Regions from separate parts of the Streptomyces sp. CA-294286 genome, predicted to be linked through region 1. Evidence: riboswitches for the same ligand, from Rfam matches in the RefSeq annotation. Region 1 holds a riboswitch; each other region holds the start of a gene.
What was found. Region 1 has a riboswitch for cyclic di-AMP ahead of ACQPZG_RS21155 (transglycosylase family protein). Riboswitches for the same ligand answer to the same signal wherever they lie in the genome.
Positions count from the first base shown of each region.

Region 2: it holds a riboswitch for cyclic di-AMP, as region 1 does, so the genes downstream of both, ACQPZG_RS18410 (M23 family metallopeptidase) here and ACQPZG_RS21155 (transglycosylase family protein) in region 1, are expected to answer to the same signal.
Region 3: it holds a riboswitch for cyclic di-AMP, as region 1 does, so the genes downstream of both, ACQPZG_RS06005 (M23 family metallopeptidase) here and ACQPZG_RS21155 (transglycosylase family protein) in region 1, are expected to answer to the same signal.

Region 1 covers NZ_CP192005.1:3,684,260-3,689,867, reverse strand. The annotation lists gene eno (phosphopyruvate hydratase) at 1-1,170, opposite strand, end outside; gene ACQPZG_RS21155 (transglycosylase family protein) at 1,513-2,244, opposite strand; cyclic di-AMP (ydaO/yuaA leader) riboswitch at 2,247-2,449, opposite strand; gene ACQPZG_RS21150 (transglycosylase family protein) at 2,741-3,874, opposite strand; gene ACQPZG_RS21145 (cytochrome P450 family protein) at 4,022-5,317, opposite strand; gene ACQPZG_RS21140 (nucleoside triphosphate pyrophosphohydrolase) at 5,314-5,608, opposite strand, start outside.
Region 2 covers NZ_CP192005.1:3,062,286-3,067,893, forward strand. The annotation lists gene ACQPZG_RS18395 (alpha/beta fold hydrolase) at 116-796, opposite strand; tRNA gene ACQPZG_RS18400 (tRNA-Met) at 800-873, shown strand; gene ACQPZG_RS18405 (PP2C family protein-serine/threonine phosphatase) at 1,012-2,298, shown strand; cyclic di-AMP (ydaO/yuaA leader) riboswitch at 2,682-2,815, shown strand; gene ACQPZG_RS18410 (M23 family metallopeptidase) at 2,827-4,005, shown strand; gene ACQPZG_RS18415 (PrsW family intramembrane metalloprotease) at 4,205-5,608, opposite strand, start outside.
Region 3 covers NZ_CP192005.1:161,662-167,269, reverse strand. The annotation lists gene dxs (1-deoxy-D-xylulose-5-phosphate synthase) at 1-488, shown strand, start outside; gene ACQPZG_RS06025 (aspartate aminotransferase family protein) at 514-1,941, shown strand; gene ACQPZG_RS06020 (helix-turn-helix domain-containing protein) at 2,012-2,620, shown strand; gene ACQPZG_RS06015 (DUF6126 family protein) at 2,622-2,879, shown strand; gene ACQPZG_RS06010 (tyrosine-protein phosphatase) at 2,926-3,735, opposite strand; cyclic di-AMP (ydaO/yuaA leader) riboswitch at 4,111-4,296, shown strand; gene ACQPZG_RS06005 (M23 family metallopeptidase) at 4,299-5,348, shown strand; gene ACQPZG_RS06000 (SGNH/GDSL hydrolase family protein) at 5,538-5,608, shown strand, end outside.

The sequences.
Region 1 (5,608 bases):
GCCGGTCTTGATCTGACCGCAGTTCACGGCGACGGCGAGGTCGGCGATGGTGACGTCCTCGGTCTCGCCGGAGCGGTGGCTCATCATGCACTTGAAGCCGTTGCGCTGGGCCAGCTCGACGGCGTCCAGCGTCTCGGTGAGCGAGCCGATCTGGTTGACCTTGACGAGCAGGGCGTTGGCGGAGCCCTCCTCGATGCCGCGGGCGAGGCGCTCGGGGTTGGTGACGAAGAGGTCGTCGCCGACGATCTGGACCTTGGCGCCCAGCTTGTCGGTGATGACCTTCCAGCCGTCCCAGTCGTCCTCGTACAGCGGGTCCTCGATGGAGACCAGCGGGTACGCGGAGACGAGCTCCTCGTAGTAGTCGGTCATCTCGGCGGCCGAGCGGGACGCGCCCTCGAACTCGTACTTGCCGTCCTTGTAGAACTCGGAGGCGGCGACGTCGAGCGCGAGCGCGATCTGCTCGCCGGGAACGTAACCGGCCTGCGTGATGGCCTCGATGATGAGGTCGAGCGCGGCGCGGTTGGACTCCAGGTTCGGGGCGAAGCCGCCCTCGTCGCCGAGACCGGTGGACAGGCCCTTGGTCTTCAGCACCTTCTTGAGGGTGTGGTAGACCTCGGCGCCCCAGCGCAGCGCCTCGGAGAAGGACTCGGCGCCGATCGGCGCGATCATGAACTCCTGGATGTCGACGTTGGAGTCGGCGTGCGACCCACCGTTGAGGATGTTCATCATCGGGACGGGCAGCAGGTGCGCGTTCGGGCCGCCGAGGTAGCGGAACAGCGGCAGGTCGCTGGCCTCGGAGGCGGCGTGCGCGACGGCGAGGGAGACGCCGAGGATGGCGTTGGCGCCCAGCGAGCCCTTGTTCTCGGTGGCGTCGAGGTCGAACATCGCCTGGTCGATCAGGCGCTGCTCGGTCGCGTCGTAGCCGACGAGCTCCGGGCCGATCTGCTCGATGACGGCCAGGACGGCCTTCTCGACGCCCTTGCCGAGGTAGCGGTTGGGGTCCCCGTCACGAAGCTCCACGGCTTCGAAGGCACCGGTGGAGGCGCCGGACGGAACAGCAGCACGGCCGGTGCTGCCGTCGTCGAGGCCGACCTCGACCTCGACCGTGGGATTGCCTCGGGAGTCCAGGATTTCCCGGGCTACGACGACGTCGATGGACGGCACGAGCATCTCCTTCATGGGGTGTGACGCTGGGGAAGCTGAGTGCAGGGTCGCTTTCGGCCTTGCGACAAGAGCCTAACCGGACCTGGGGCGTCGTTCGGCCGTACGACTGTCTGATGGGACGGAAAAATGCCCGAATGCCTGCAAGAGGGGACGAAGACCGCGCCGAAGGTCGCCGCCGTCGGCCGCCCGGGGAACCGGTACGCCCGCACTGCGCGCCCCGCACTGCGCGTACGGAACGGGGCGGGGGAACGGAAGAACCCCGGCCGGGCGCGAACGGGGGGGGCGTCGCGTCCGGCCGGGGCCCGGCGTGCGGGGGCGGCGGGGGTGGGCCGCCGCCCCGCACGGGGGTCAGCGCAGGTGGAGCTGCTGACCCGGGAAGATGAGGTCGGCGTCGGTGACGACGTCCTCATTCAGGTCGAGGAGGTGCTGCCAGCCGCCCTTGACGTGGTGCGCCTGGGCGATCTTGCCGAGCGTGTCGCCGGCCTTCACCTCGTACTCGCCGTCACCCTTCTTGACCGGGGCGACGGACTTCGGGGCAGCCTGCTTGGCGGCCTTCGGGGCAGCCTTGGGGGCCACCCGCTCGACGGCCTTCGGGGCCTTGCGGGCCTCGCTGCGGGAAGCGGCCGGGGCCTCCTGGCGCTTCTGCGCCTTGGGGGCGGACTTCTGCGAGAAGCCCGAACCGGTGCTGACGCCCGGGTCGACACCGTCGTTGGTCAGATTGCCGGCGCCGGCGCAGGCCCAGGCACCCGGACCCTGCATGTCGAGCAGCCGCTCGGCGGTGGCGATCTGCTGGCCCTTGGAGGCCTGGTCGGCGCGCGGGGCGTACTTGGTGCCGCCCGCGGCCGCCCAGGAGGACTGCGAGAACTGCAGACCGCCGTAGTAGCCGTTGCCGGTGTTGATGGACCAGTTGCCGCCGGACTCGCACTGGGCGACCTTGTCCCAGGTGTCGACGGAGGCGGCGGAGGCCGTGGAGGCCCCCATCAGCGGGGCTGCGACCGCGACACCGGTGACACCGGCGAGGGTGACGACACGGGTGGCCTTGGACGGGCGGCGGTGCTTGCCCTTGCTGAAAAGCGACATGGATATCTCCTCACCGACGCCTTCGAGGTGAGCTGTCGGGTTCGGGCTGTGAGTTCGCCCGGCCTCCGGTCCGGTCCGCCGCTGCGTGCTGCAACTGCGTTCCGTTTCGGCGGCTTCACCCCGAGCCGTTCCCGTCACGTCTCTCAACGTCCGGGCCCGGCACTTACCTTGGGTCCCCCGCTCCTGCCTACGGCGCTTACGCGACGACTGCTCCCGGTGCCCGCCGGCAGGATTCGGCGTGACGGGCTCCGGTGCTCACCGGTGGCGAGCGATGACGACCGTAAACACAGGAGTCCCCGATGTTCAAAGGCGAACATCGGGGACATCTCACCCCTACTTGCCCTTCCGACGCGGTTGTTTACGCAGGTCAGAGCGGACGCGCCGGGAGCTCCCCGGCGGGACACACCAGTTGGAGCGAAGAGACTCATGTCTCACTTGCGCAGAACCGGACATAAGGCACTGAACTACCCCTGCTTTGTGTCCGTTTCGCGGCCGTTCAGTGACCGGCTCCCGCCTGCTCCGTGCCCGCCGCGTCTCCCAGCACGAGGTTCTGGCCAGGACGGATGAGGTCCGGGTCGGCACCGACCGCCGAGCGGTTCGCCTCGTAGAGGGCGGGCCAGCCGCCGGGCACCTTCGCCTCGTCCGCGATGTGCGAGAGGTTGTCGCCGGCGCGGACCGTGTACGGCGTGTCCGACGCGGGCACCCCTCCGGGCCGCTCGGCCTTCTCGCCGCGGGAGGCGTGTTGGCCGGACTCGCGGCCGTCGGTGACGGACGGGTCGGCGGCGGTCGGGTCGGTGCCGGGCGTGACGGCGGGGTCGAGGCTCGCGCCCGCCGTCGAGTCCATGCCCGGTTCGACCGAACTGCCCGTTTCGGGGGACGTGTTCTCGGGGGCGGGCTCGCCGCGGTGCTTGCCCCGGCTCGCACCCTGCCCGGGGTCCTGGCCCGGGTCGGCGGAGGCAGAGGGGTCGGCGGAGCCGGACGGGGCGGGAGTCCCGGCACCCGGGGTGCCCTGCCCGGCGTCGGCGCTCGGGCCGGTACTGGGGGTGACGCTGGTGCCCGGCGTGGGCTCGGTGGGGGTGACGGCGTCCGCGGAGGCCGACGGGTCCTCGCGGTCCGGGCTCTGCGTGCCGCCCTCGGGCGCGTCGCGCTTCACGGAGCCCGCGGGAGCCTTGGGCGGCGCACTGGCATCCGTACCGGGGTCGGCGGCGTCCACACCACCGGAACCCTCCGAACCGGAACCGGAGCCGGAGCCGCCGCCGGGGGCCAGTCCGGATATGACGGCGCAACTGGGCCACGCCTGCCGGCCCTCCGCCGCGAACACCTTCTCGGCGACCTTGATCTGCTGCGCGCGGCTGGCGAGGTCGGCGCGCGGGGCGTAGTCCAGGCCCCCGTACCGCGCCCACTTCTCCTGCGAGAACTGGAGCCCGCCGTAGTGCCCGTTGCCCAGGTCGGCACTCCACATGCCGCCGCTCTCGCACTCGGCGACCCGGTCCCAGGTGTTCGCGTCGGCCGCCGAGGCGCTCGTCGCACCCAGAAGCGGAATCGCGATGGCGGACCCGGTCACCCCTGCTGCGACGAACAGTGCGGGGGCCTGACGCGGGCGGCGGTGTTTACCGTTCCCGGAACGCATGCGGTTGCCTTTCAGCTGACGGTGACTCGGCTTCCGTCCGTAACTGCCGAGTCGCCCGTGAACGTAGCCGTACTCGAACACCCGTCACAAGTCGATGCAGTGCAGATCACGCAAAGGTCACATTGCTGAGGTCCCGTCACTTCGCCTTCACCTGTGGGCGTCCCCGAACTCGACGGGGAGCGTGCGCAGTCCGCGCATGATGAGACCGCCGCGCCACCGCAAATCAGCAGGATCTCCCGCGAGTCGCAGGTCAGGAAGGCGGGTCAGGAGGGCGGCGAGCGCGGTCCTGGCTTCGAGCCGTGCGAGCGGCGCACCGAGGCAGTAGTGGATGCCGTGGCCGTAGCCCAGGTGCGGGTTGTCCCGACGGCCGAGATCGAGACTGTCCGCATCCTGGAACCTCTCGGGGTCCCGGTCGGCCGCCGCGAGCACGACGAGCACGGGGTCGCCCGCCGCGATGTCCTGCCCGCCGAGGGTGAGCGCCTCGGTGGCGTACCGCCAGGTGGCGAGCTCCACCGGGCCGTCGTAGCGCAGGAGTTCCTCCACTGCGGTGGCGAGGAGACCGTCCGGGTCGCCGTCGGCCAGGGCCTGCTGGAGACGGGCGCGCTGGTCGGGATTGCGCAGCAGGGCGTACACGCCGTTGCCGATGAGGTTGACGGTGGTCTCGAAACCCGCGAAGAGAAGGATGAAGGCCATCGCGGCGGCCTCGTTCTCGGTGAGGTGCTCGCCGTGGTCGCCGGCCCGGATCAGGTTCGAGATCAGGTCGTCGCCGAGGTCCTCGCGCTTGCGGTGGATCAGCTCGGCGAGGTACGCCCGCATCTTCTTGACGGAGCGTGCGACGCCACCGCGCGGTCCGCCGCCGTGGCGGATCATCATGCCCGCCCAGTCCCGGAAGTCGTCCTGGTCCTCGCGCGGCACGCCGAGCAGGTCGCAGATCGCGTAGATGGGGAGCGGGAAGGCGAACTCGTGGATGAGGTCGGCGGAGCCGTTGGCCTCGAAGGCGTCGATGAGCCGGTCCGTCAACTCCTGCACACGGGGTTCGAATTCGGCGACCGTACGCGGAGTGAACGCCTTCGCGACGAGTCGGCGCAGCCGGGTGTGGTCCGGCGGGTCGATGTTCAGCAGGTGCGTCATCAGGTCCGCGCTGCGCTCGCCGGGGATGCCGGTCCTGCCCTTGGCGTGCGCGGATCCGGCGTGGTTCGCCGGGTTCTTGCTCAGCCGCTGGTCGGCGAGGGCCTGGCGGGCGTCCGCGTACCGGGTGACCAGCCATGCCTCGACGCCGCTGGGCAGTTCGGTGCGATGCACGGGTGCGTGCTCGCGCAGCCACGCGTAGGCGGGGTAGGGGTCGGTGGCGAACTCCCAGGTGAAGAGCGGGGGCTGCGGGCCACGGGGGACGTCGGATCCGCCGGGGGCGGGGGCCGGGGTCTGGTGGACGGTGTCGGTCACTTCTGGGCGTCCGTGGAGGGCTGGTGTGCGTCGGTGTGGGACTGGTGCGCGTCGGTGGAGGGCTGATGCGCGTCCGGTCCGGGCTGGTGCGTGTTCGTCCGGGGCTGGTACGAGGCCGGGGTCTGTGGTTGTGCTCGGGTCTGCGGGGTTGTTCGTGGGGCTGCCTGCGCCTTCTCGGCTGCCAGGATCGCGTCGCGGTACGTACGGGCGGCGGCGCGGAGGGCGGTTTCCGGATCGGTGCCTTCGGCTTCGGCGCGGGCGGCGAGGGCGAGGAGCTCGTAGCCGATGCGG
Region 2 (5,608 bases), 620 kb from region 1:
TGGGGCACCCGTTCTGAACAGCCGAAACGGCATGGGCAGGCACGGCGCCGCAGCCAACATCACTCGGGCTCCTCGACTTTTAATCCGTTGGTTGTCGGTTCGAGTCCGACATGGCCTACAGGACGCGGGGAGGCTTTACCGCCTCTGACCTGCGGGGGAGCGCCTCGACCGGTTCGCTCCGGTCGGGGCGCTCCTTCGTTTCCGACGCGTGCGCCACGGGTCGGACGGCCCGGTGGCGGGAGCGGCGGTGAGTTCGCGGACCGCGGCGGCGACGGCGACGAATCCTTGCGCAGGATCTCGGAGTCGTTGCTCGGGAACCTGGCGCTGAGACGGATGTGCGGGTTGCGGGCGACGACCGCGCCGAGTTGGCGCGGATCTTCTCCATGAGCTTCGGGTTGCCGCCGAGGTTGCCGCCGGAGGCGACACGGAGCGGGTGGGAACCGTGATGCGGTCGAAGACGGGAGCTAGGGCGGCGGGGGTGCTGGGTGTGGATCTGCTCCCGGTCGGCGTCGTCGAGCCACTCGTGGGGGAGTGCGCCGTCCCCTGAGACCGCGCCCCGGGTGCGGTCCGGGTGCCGGGCGGCCCAGTGGACGGCGATCATCGCGCCGTAGGACCGGCCGACGAGGAGCGGGCGGTCCACCCCGCGGGGCGGCGAGGACGGCGTCGAGACCCGCAGGCTCGCCTCGAAGCTGTAGTCGGAGGCGCGCTCCGGCCCCGGGGTGCGCCCGTCGGCGGGGCGGCTCCCGGTGGGCACCTGGTCGAGGGTGCGGTCAGGATGGCGTAGGGTTGTGTTCACCGACGCGGGGTGGAGCAGCTCGGTAGCTCGCTGGGCTCATAACCCAGAGGTCGCAGGTTCAAATCCTGTCCCCGCTACTGAAGAAGTAGTGAAGGCCGGAGGCCCGGAACTCGAAAGAGTCCCGGGCCTCCGGCTTTTCCCGCGTCCGAGCGAGTGGTTGCGTGCACGAGCGGTTCCTTGCGGGGGCGCCCGCGCGCGCCGTGCGCGTCCCCCACATGGCGGATGCCGATTCGCTCTGCGGCGCGGCTCCGGCCAGCCTGGGCGGGGAGCGGTACCGTCCGCACCCGGTGCGGACCTGGGCAGGGGAGCAGACGGTGGCGGGGTACAGGCGCGGCGGGGACGGTACGGGGGCGGAGCGCGGGGCGTCGGTGGTCGCCGGCGTCGGCGGGAAGAGGACGAGGCGGTTCGTACGGGCGCTGCCCGCCCTGATGATCGCGGGCGCGATCCCCTTCGACCTGCTGACGCCGACCGACTTCACGGCCGCCCCGATGTTCACGGCGGCGCCGCTGATCGCCGCGCCGTTCTTCTCGCTGGCCGGTACCGGTCTGATCGCCTGTGCGGGCGTGCTCGCGGTGCTGGGGCTGCGCCTCCATGACGACACCCTCACGTCGGTGATCGGCATGACCGAGCTGGTGACCCTGGTGACGGTGGCCGTGCTGTCGATCCTGATCAACCGGGTCGTGCGCCGCAGTGGCCGGCAGTTGGCGTCGGCACGGGTGATCGCCGAGGCGGCGCAGCGGGCCGTCGTGCCGATCCCGCCGGAACGGATCGGCGGCCTGGAGGTCGCCGCGCGGTACGAGGCGGCGGAGGCGGACGCGTTCATCGGTGGCGACCTCTTCGCCGTGCAGGACACGCCGTACGGGGTGCGTCTGGTGGTGGGGGACGTACGGGGCAAGGGACTTGAGGCCGTGGAGGCGGTCGCGGTGGTGGTGGGGGCGTTCCGGGAGGCGGCGGAGACGGAGAGTTGCCTGGAGGGCGTCGCGCAGCGGTTGGAGCGGGCGCTCGCCCGGGAGGGCAGGCGGCGGGACGGGCTGGACGCGCTGGAGGGGTTCACGACGGCGGTGCTCGCCGAGATCCCGCGCGGCGAGGGCGTCGTACGGCTGGTGAACCGCGGGCACCCCGAGCCGCTGCTGCTGTACCCGAGCGGCGAGCTGGACGTTCTGGAGCCGGAGGAGTTCGCGCTGCCGCTGGGGATGGGTGACCTGGGCGACTGGCCGGACAGGGCGAGGGAGTTCGGCTTTCCCGGCGGCGCGACGCTGGTGTTCTACACCGACGGTCTGTCGGAGGCGCGGGACGAGGCGGGGGCCTTCTACGATCCGGCGGCCCGGCTGCGGCGCTCGCTGTTCTCCGGGGCCGAGGCCGTGCTGGACGCGCTCACCAGCGACGTACGGGTGCATACGGGCGGCACGCAGACCGACGACATGGCGCTGCTCGCGGTGGCGCGGCCGGGGGCGGGGCAGCCGGAGCGGCGGCGAACCGTGGAGATCGTGAAGGGTTACTGAGGCGAGCCGCGGGGACACTGACGGCGGCCTGTGCGGCCTATGCGGCCTGTGCGGTCTGTGCGGCTTGTGCGGCCCGCGCGGCCGGTGCCGCGCGGGGACGTTACGAGGGGCGTCACGCTGGGTGCTCGAAGCGCAGCCCATCGCATAACAATTGATGATCTATCAGTTGTGGAGAGTTTGCGGGCACCGGGGCCGGTGTGGCCAAGTGGGCGTCAAGAGACCGGTGTGTCGCCCCGGTTGGTACGCATATAAGGATCTATGTCCTGGTCACGAGTGGGGGCTCTGTGTGAACGATCAAGAGGAACGGCTTGGAAATCCACTTGTGTGTCTATTAACGTTCGATAACGCAGCGCGGTCGTCCCAGCCGTCGTCAGAGACGGCGCCGTGCGCGTGCGCCGAATTCCGTGAGGAAACCGGGGAACCACCAATTGGGGTGAATCGGGCCGAAGTTGGCCCGTAGGAGACCTTCCTGCTCCGAACCCGTCAGCTAACCCGGTAGGCGAGAAGGAAGGAAAGGAGCGCGCCTCCGTGGCGTCCAACAGGCCTGCCCCCGAAGCCCCCACAGCCCCCGCTTTCTCGTACGGGGCGTACGGCGTCCCGAGCGAGGACCACCAGGTCCCGCAGCAGCGCAGCGGAGGCTTCGAAGGCTTCGTGGAGTTCGACGCGGGCGGACCGCGCGCGGCGGCCGAGGAGTGGAACCCCACCGCGGACTCCATCGCTCCGGTACGTGGCAAGCACCGCGTCGCCAAGCAGCGCGGCTCCCTCGCCCGCAGTTCCACCGTGCTGGGCGTCGGCGTGATCGCCGCGGTCGGTGCGGGCGGCATCGCCACCGCCCAGGAGAAGCCGGCCGTCTCCATATCCCTGCCCGACGTGCTCACCGACTCCCTCGACTCGCTCGTGGACTCCCTGCCGGACGCCGAGTCCCTGCCGGGCGTCGGCACCATGCTGGCGGACTCCGGAGCGGCCGAGCAGGACGTGGTGGTCGCCGCGGTGCCCACCACGACCGCCGTGCACGCCGTCGCCGGGGCCCCGGTGGAGCAGGTCGGCGCGGGCGAGAGCCTGCGGGCCCGCATCCTCCAGCAGGCCGAGCAGCAGCGTTCCACCGCCGACGAGGCCGCCCAGGAGGCGGCCCGCGCGCAGGCCGTCAAGGACGCGGCGGCCGAGGCAAAGAAGCAGCGCGACGAGGCCGAGGCCAAGGCGGAGAAGGCCGAGAGGGACAAGGCCGAGGCCGAGGCGAAGGCCAAAGCGGAAGCCGAGGCGAAGGCAGCCGCGAAGGCGGAGGCCGAGCGGCTCGCCAAGCTGGCCGGCAGCTACGCGATGCCCACCTCCCAGTACACGCTCACCGCCACCTACGGACAGTCCGGCTCGATGTGGTCCTCCGGGCAGCACACCGGCCTCGACTTCGCCGCGTCGGCGGGCACCCCGGTCAAGGCCGTGCACGGCGGCACCATCAAGTCGGCCGGCTGGTCCGGCTCCTACGGCTACCGGATCGTGCTGGAACTCAAGGACGGCACGGAGATCTGGTACTGCCACCTCTCCCAGATGAAGGTCTCGGCCGGCAGCACCGTGGGCACCGGGGAGACCATCGGAAACGTGGGCGCCACCGGCAACGTGTCCGGCGCGCACCTGCACCTGGAGGTGCGCACGCCCGGCGGCGCGGGCGTCGACCCGGCGGCATGGCTGCGGGACAAGGGCCTGACGGTCTGAGACCCGCCCCCTCGCACAACTGACACCGTCCCTCGCACATCGGGCACCGCCCCACGCACAGACGACACCGCCCCACGCACAGACGACACCCGCCCCTCGCACATACGACTTCCCGAACTCCGGCAGTCCTGGCGCTCACCCCCCGACGCCAGGGCTGCCGGTTCGCGTCCGCGCGGGTACGCGGCGCAGTCCGCGGGCCCTAGTGGTTCCGGTACGGGTTGTAGGCCGCCGCGTAGGCCGGGTGGTACGGCGGGGGCAGCATCCGTATGCGCCCGGTGACCTGGGCCGCGTACACCAGGGCCGGGCCCGCGATCCTCTTGCGTTCCCACAGGCGGTGCAGGAGTTCCCGCTCGCCGGCGGTGAACTCGGCCGCCGCCTGCGGGGTGGCCGTCTGGCGCCGTGCCCGGTAGCGCAGGAAGGCCAGCGCGGTGGCTGCTTCCTCGTACTCGGCGACCGCGCGGGCGGCGCCGGGGCCGTGGGTGCGGGCCGCGTGCCCCTGGGCGAGGGAGCGGGCGTGCATCGAGGACAGCGCGAGCGGCTCCGCCGGATCGAGCCAGCCGGCCGCGGCGTACGCGGGCAGCTCGGCGCCGATCATGCGCAGTTCCCGCTGCCGGGTCCAGATGGCCAGCCAGGTCAGGAAGGCGAACGCGGGCACCATGAACAGCCCGTACACCCCGTAGAACGCGAGCGGTCCGAAGGACGCCGAGCCATTCCACAGGGCGTGCATGCCCATCGCCAGCAGCAGACCGAGCAGCGGCAGCACGACCCGGCGGATCCGCACCCAGGCGCGACGGCGGCCGCGCCGGGCGGGGGCGAGCGCCACCAGCCCGAAACCGAGGCCGGTCAGCACGGTGAACAGAGGGTGCGCGAACGGCGACATGATCACCCGCACGAAGAACGTACCGGCGGTCACCGCCCCGAGTCCGGGACCGCCGAAGCTCTGGTCCTCACCGAAGGCGTTGCCCAGGTAGAGGATGTTCTCGGTGAACGCGAAGCCGGTGGCGGTGAAGCCCGCGATCACGACGCCGTCGACGATGCCAGTGAAGTGCTTCCTGCGGAACAGGAAGACCAGCAGGATCGCCGCAGCCTTCGCGCACTCCTCGACGACCGGCGCGACGACGGTCGCCCCGAGCGTGTCCGCACTGTCGGGATCGGCGGTGGCCACGGCTATCCAGCGCACGGCGAAGCTGTTGGCGGTGATGGCGATGAGCGCCGCGGCGCAGGAACCCCAGGTGAACGCGAAGACCAGGTTCCGCCAGGGGCCCGGCTCCACCCGGTCCAGCCAGCGGAACGCCGATATCAGCAGCGGCACCGGGAAGACGGCGAGCCCGAGGCCCACCAGGAAGCCCCGGGTGCCGGTCTGCTCCCGTACCAGCGCGAGCAGCACGAGACCGGACACCGCGAGCAGCACGATCAGCGCCGTCGCGCGGACCGTCCTGCTCCGCCAGAGCGCGTGGTGGCGCACCCGGTGCCGGAGGGTGCGGCGCGGCGGGTACGGCCAGGGCGGGAGATCCGGAACCGCGGGCGGCGGCTCGCGCAGCTCGGGCAGGGAACGCGAGTCGGGCAGGGGGTGAGGGTGAGGAAGGGAGCGGGGCGGGGGCAG
Region 3 (5,608 bases), 3.5 Mb from region 1:
TGGACGACGCGCCGACCGTGGTGCGCTTCCCGAAGGAATCGGTGGGACCCGAGTACCCGGCGCTGGAGCGCGTCGGCGGTCTGGACGTGCTGCACCGGGACGACGGCTCCGAGGTGCTGATCGTGTCCGTGGGTGCGCTCGCCGGAGTGTGCCTGGCGACCGTGGAACTGCTCCGGGAGCGGGGCGTACGGTGCACGGTCGTCGACCCGCGCTGGGTCAAGCCCGTGGACCCGGCCCTGCCGCCGCTCGCGGCCCTGCACTCGCTGGTCGCGGTCGTCGAGGACAACTCGCGGGCGGGAGGCGTCGGTTCGGCGGTGGGCCAGGCACTGCGGGACGCCTCCGTCGACGTGCCCCTGCGGACCTTCGGGATTCCCGACCAGTTCCTCGCGCACGCCAAGCGGAGCGAGGTACTGGCCGACATCGGGCTCACCCCCGTCGAGATCGTCGGACGGATCAGTGCGGCGCTGGCGCAGGCCGGACCGAAGTGAGCGAGTCGAAGAGGAGAGCCGAAGCATGACCGAGGACGCGCCCGAGTACCGGAAAGAGGCCGGGGACGCCCAGAAGGGCTTCGACCTGGCGGAACTGCTCGCCGCGCGCGGCGGCGAGCGCTACGAGCTGCACGCGCGGCATCTCAACCACCAGCTGCCGCGCATGCTGCACACCATCGGCTTCGACCGCGTCTACGAGCGGGCCGAGGGCGCGTACTTCTGGGACGCCGAGGGCAACGACTACCTCGACATGCTCGCCGGGTTCGGGGTGATGGGCATCGGGCGCCATCACCCCGTCGTACGCAAGGCCCTGCACGACGTGCTCGACGCGTCGCTCGCCGACCTGACCCGCTTCGACTGCCAGCCGCTGCCCGGCCTCCTCGCCGAGAAACTGCTCGCCCACAGTCCGCACCTGGACCGGGTGTTCTTCGGCAACAGCGGTACGGAAGCAGTGGAGACCGCGCTGAAATTCGCCCGCTACGCGACCGGCAGGCCCCGGATCCTCTACTGCACGCACGCCTTCCACGGCCTGACCACCGGCTCGCTCTCGGTCAACGGCGAAAGCGGATTCCGGGACGGCTTCGCACCGCTGCTGCCCGACACCGCGATCCGCATGGGCGACCTCGCCGCGCTGGAACGGGAGCTGCGACACGGCGACGTCGCCGGGTTCGTCGTCGAGCCGATCCAGGGCAAGGGCGTGCACGAGTCGCCGCCCGGCTTCCTGCGCGCCGCCCAGGAACTGCTCCACCGGCACAAGGCGCTCCTGATCGCCGACGAGGTGCAGACCGGCCTCGGGCGTACCGGAGACTTCTACGCGTACCAGCACGAGGACGGGGTGGAGCCGGACCTGCTGTGCGTCGCGAAGGCGCTCTCCGGGGGGTACGTGCCGGTCGGCGCGACGCTCGGCAAGGACTGGATCTTCAAGAAGGTGTACTCGTCGATGGACCGGGTGCTCGTCCACTCGGCCAGCTTCGGCTCCAACGCCCAGGCCATGGCGGCGGGACTCGCGGTGCTGTCGGTGATGGAGGACGAGGAGATCGTCGCCCGCGCCCGCCGCGTCGGAGACCTGCTCAAGGCCAGGCTGACGGAGCTGGTCGACCGGTACGAGCTGCTGCACGACGTGCGAGGGCGCGGGCTGATGATCGGCATCGAGTTCGGCCGCCCGCAGTCGCTCAAGCTGCGCAGCCGGTGGACCGTGCTCCAGGCCGCCCGCAAGGGGCTCTTCGCGCAGATGGTCGTCGTACCGCTGCTCCAGAAGCACCGGATTCTCACCCAGGTGTCCGGCGACCACCTCGAAGTGATCAAACTGATCCCGCCGCTGACCGTGGGGGAGAAGGAGGTCGACCGGTTCGTCGCGGCGTTCACCGCCGTGATGGACGAAGCGCACAGCGGCGGCGGGCTGATGTGGGACTTCGGCAGGACCCTGGTGAAACAGGCTGTCGCCCACCGCTGAACCGGCCGGGACATTTGCCTCTGGGGCAAAGCACTTGCCCCAGAGGCAACCGCTCTGGCTCACTGGGAGCATGACGCCACCGCCCGAGGAGAGCACCGACGACTCCGCCGAGCTGCCCGCGGTCGCTCCCCACCTGCGCGAACTGCGACGCCGCAGCGGTCTGACCCTGGAGGCCGCCGCCCGGCGCGCCGGGCTCTCGCCGGCGCACCTGTCCCGCCTGGAGACGGGTTTGCGGCAGCCCTCGCTGCCGATGCTGCTCGCGTTGGCACGGATCTACGGTACGACCGTCTCCGAGCTGCTCGGCGAGAGCGCCGGCGGCCGGGACGCCGTACTGCGCGCCGGTGACATGGCCGCACGCGAGGCCGACGGCTGGACCTACCGGCAGGCGGGCGGTTCCGGCCGCGCCATGCAGGCACTGCGCGTGCACGTCCCCCATGCGGCGCAGCAGGACCTCGTCCGGGTGCACCCCGGCGAGGAGTGGCTGTACGTCCTCGAAGGGCGCCTGCGGTTGGCGCTCGGCGACACCGTGCACCTGCTGGACGCGGGTGACAGCGCCCACTTCGACTCGCTCACCCCGCACCGGATCACGTCCGTGACACCGGGCGGGGCGGAGCTGCTTTTCGTCCACACGCTGATGCAGAGCACCGTCGCCGGGCTCTGCCTGCCCCAGGAGTCATGAGATGGCGGAGCTCACCGAAGCACAGAACGCCGCGATGGCCGCGATCGCCAGGGCCGCCGACGAGATGGCCCGGGAGGGCGGACCGGACGGCAGGAAGGCCGACTGGAACGACGGCGCGGGGAAATCCTCGGGCGTCCTCGGCTTCGTGGAGGACAGGGCTCCGCGCGGCCTCGTCCTCCGGGTCTTCCTGTACGTCGCCGTGGGACACGTCTTCGCGGCCTTCATCTACCTGCTGTTCACTCTCGGCGGCAAGGGCTGAAGACCGGGCGGGCGTCCGCGCCCCGCCGCCCCCGCACCCTGCGGCCCTAGACGGTGAGGCGCTCGCGCAGCGCCTCGCGCGTCCGGGGGGCGAGCTTCAGGCCCTGCGTCAGGTACGTCTCCGTGTCGCCCCAGGTCTCCTCGATCGTGGAGAACGCCGCGCCGAGGTACTCCACGCGGGCGTCGAAGAGCGGCGCGAGCAGTCTCAGCACCTCGGCGTTCATCGCGTCGGGGGAGTCGCTGCTGCGCTGCACCCGGTACCGGCGGTGCGGGTCGTTCGACTTGACGTAGTCCGCCTCCACGGCCTCGCGCTCGACGCCCACCGCGAGCAGCGTCACGGCGACCGACAACCCCGCCCGGTCCTTGCCCGCCGCGCAGTGCATCAGCGCGGGCACGCTGTCCTCGGCCAGGGCGTGCAGCACCCGGCTGTGCTCGGCCGTGCGGTCCTTGATGATGCGGCGGTACGCCTCCGTCATGCGGGCCGCGGCCTTGCCGTCGTCCAGGATCTCCCGCAGCTGGTCCATGCCGCCGTCGCGCACCATCCGCCAGAACTCCGCGCCGTCCGCCGGGTCGCTCAACGGGATGTTGACGTTGCGCACGCCCGTGAGCTCGACGTCCGGGCCCTCCAGCTTCTGGTCCGCGTCGTTGCGGAAGTCGAAGACGGTGTGCAGGCCGAGGGAATTGAGGAAGGCCGTGTCCGCCGCGGTGGCGTGCGCGAGATGCCCGCTGCGGAAGAGCCGTCCGTACCGCACCGTGCGTCCGTCGGCGGTGGGCAGCCCGCCCACGTCGCGGAAGTTCCGTACACCGGTCAGGTCGGGCTCGGCCGACGACGGGACCTGTGGCACTTGCTGCGTCACGAGCGACTCCTCAAGGTCGTTCGCCGGCGCGACGTGGCCGACGAGGGGCGCGTTCCGAAGATACGACATGGGCGCAACACCGATGCCTCAGGCAACCGATGTGCAGCCTCTTGGGTTTTTTGGAAGCAATTGAGGTTTATGGGCGATTCTGTGCCGGAGTCGAGTGAGCAGGATCATAAGGGTGATGTGCCAGGAGGTGGCGGGGCGTCAAAAGGCAGGCCAGGGACGGAAAGTGGTGGAAGGGGCGGAGCGGGAACGGCGTGAGAATCATGAAGAAGAGGTGCTGACGGCGGGGAGAAGAAGGGAACGGCTTGTTCCGGCGGCCTTCACTCGCCTACGGTCACCGTCAATCCGGGTGGACCGCCGAGTCCTGCCACCACCCGGGCACCGCACCCATCTTTCTTCGTGTGGCAGGAGCGGGGGACCCAGGTAGTACGCCGGCGCCGGAGGACGAGAGTCCGCCGGACCGGCTAGGGGTTAAGTCGTGCTCGTGACGAGCGCGGCCGGGCATCTCCAGCCCGAACCCGACAGCTCACCCCGTAGGCGCCGGAGAGGAAATCGTCATGCCTGCAAAGGGTAAGCACCGCCGCCCGAAGTCCAGTTCGTCCCTCACCCGCGGCTTCGTCGCCGCCGGCACGGGGAGCGCGGCACTGGCGCTCCCGCTGATCGGCGCCACGGGCGCGCACGCCGCCGACAAGGCCGCGGCGCCGGTGGCCGAGGCCCCCGTGCTCACGTCGCAGAAGGCTCCGGCGGCGATAGTGCCGCAGCAGCGTACGGCGGAGCAGGCGGCGACCCCGAAGACCGACGCGACCCGTACGTACTCCGTCGTGCGCGGCGACCACCTGTCGAAGATCGCCGCCGAGAAGAACGTGCGCGGCGGCTGGCAGAAGCTCTACTCCGACAACCGGTCGGTCGTCGGCGAGGACCCCTCGCTGATCCTCCCCGGCATGAAGCTGTCGATCGGCGCGAAGGCGCCGGGCGGTTCGTCCGCCCCCGCCGCGGCCCCGGCGGAGAAGAAGGCCGCCCCCACCGAGCGCAAGGCTGAACGCACCACCGAGCGCAAGGCCGAGCGCACCGCCGAGCGCAAGGCCGAGAAGGCCCAGAAGCGCGCCGAGCAGCGCACCGAGCAGAGCCGTGAGCGCACCGAGCAGCGTGCGGCGAAGAGCGAGCGGCGCACCGAGCGCCCGTCGCAGAACACCGGCTCCAGCTCCGGCTTCAGCGCGCCCGTGCCCTCCGGCGTCTCCACTCCGTACCGCGCCTCCGGCGGCAGCTGGTCCAGCGGTTACCACACCGGCGTCGACTTCCGGGCGTCCTCCGGCACCTCGGTCAAGGCCGTCAGCGCGGGCACCGTCGTCTCCGCCGGCTGGGGCGGCTCGTACGGCAACGAGGTCGTAATCCGGCACAACGACGGCCGCTTCTCGCAGTACGCGCACCTCTCCGCGCTGAACGTCCGCTCCGGCCAGAGCGTCTCCGGCGGCCAGCAGATCGGCTACTCCGGCTCCACCGGCAACTCCACCGGCCCGCACCTGCACTTCGAGATCCGCACCGGCCCGGGTTACGGCTCCGACATCGACCCGCTGGCCTACCTGCGCAGCAACGGCGTCTCCATCTGACGCCACCCGGACGGCCCCGTCCCCGCTCGCCCTCGCCCCCGTACCGACTCCGGTGCGGGGGCGAGGTGCGTACGCCACAGTCCGCCCGTATTCCGGGTTGAACGAAACTTGACCGATGGCATATCTCACCCACCGTCACCCTTCCCTACGGTGGCGTAGGTCACTTGCGACGGTGAAGGATGTGTCAACGTGGCAGACGATTCGAGATCATTCACAGCAGGCACCATCGGGTCGTACGCGGCGATCGGGGACAGCTTCAC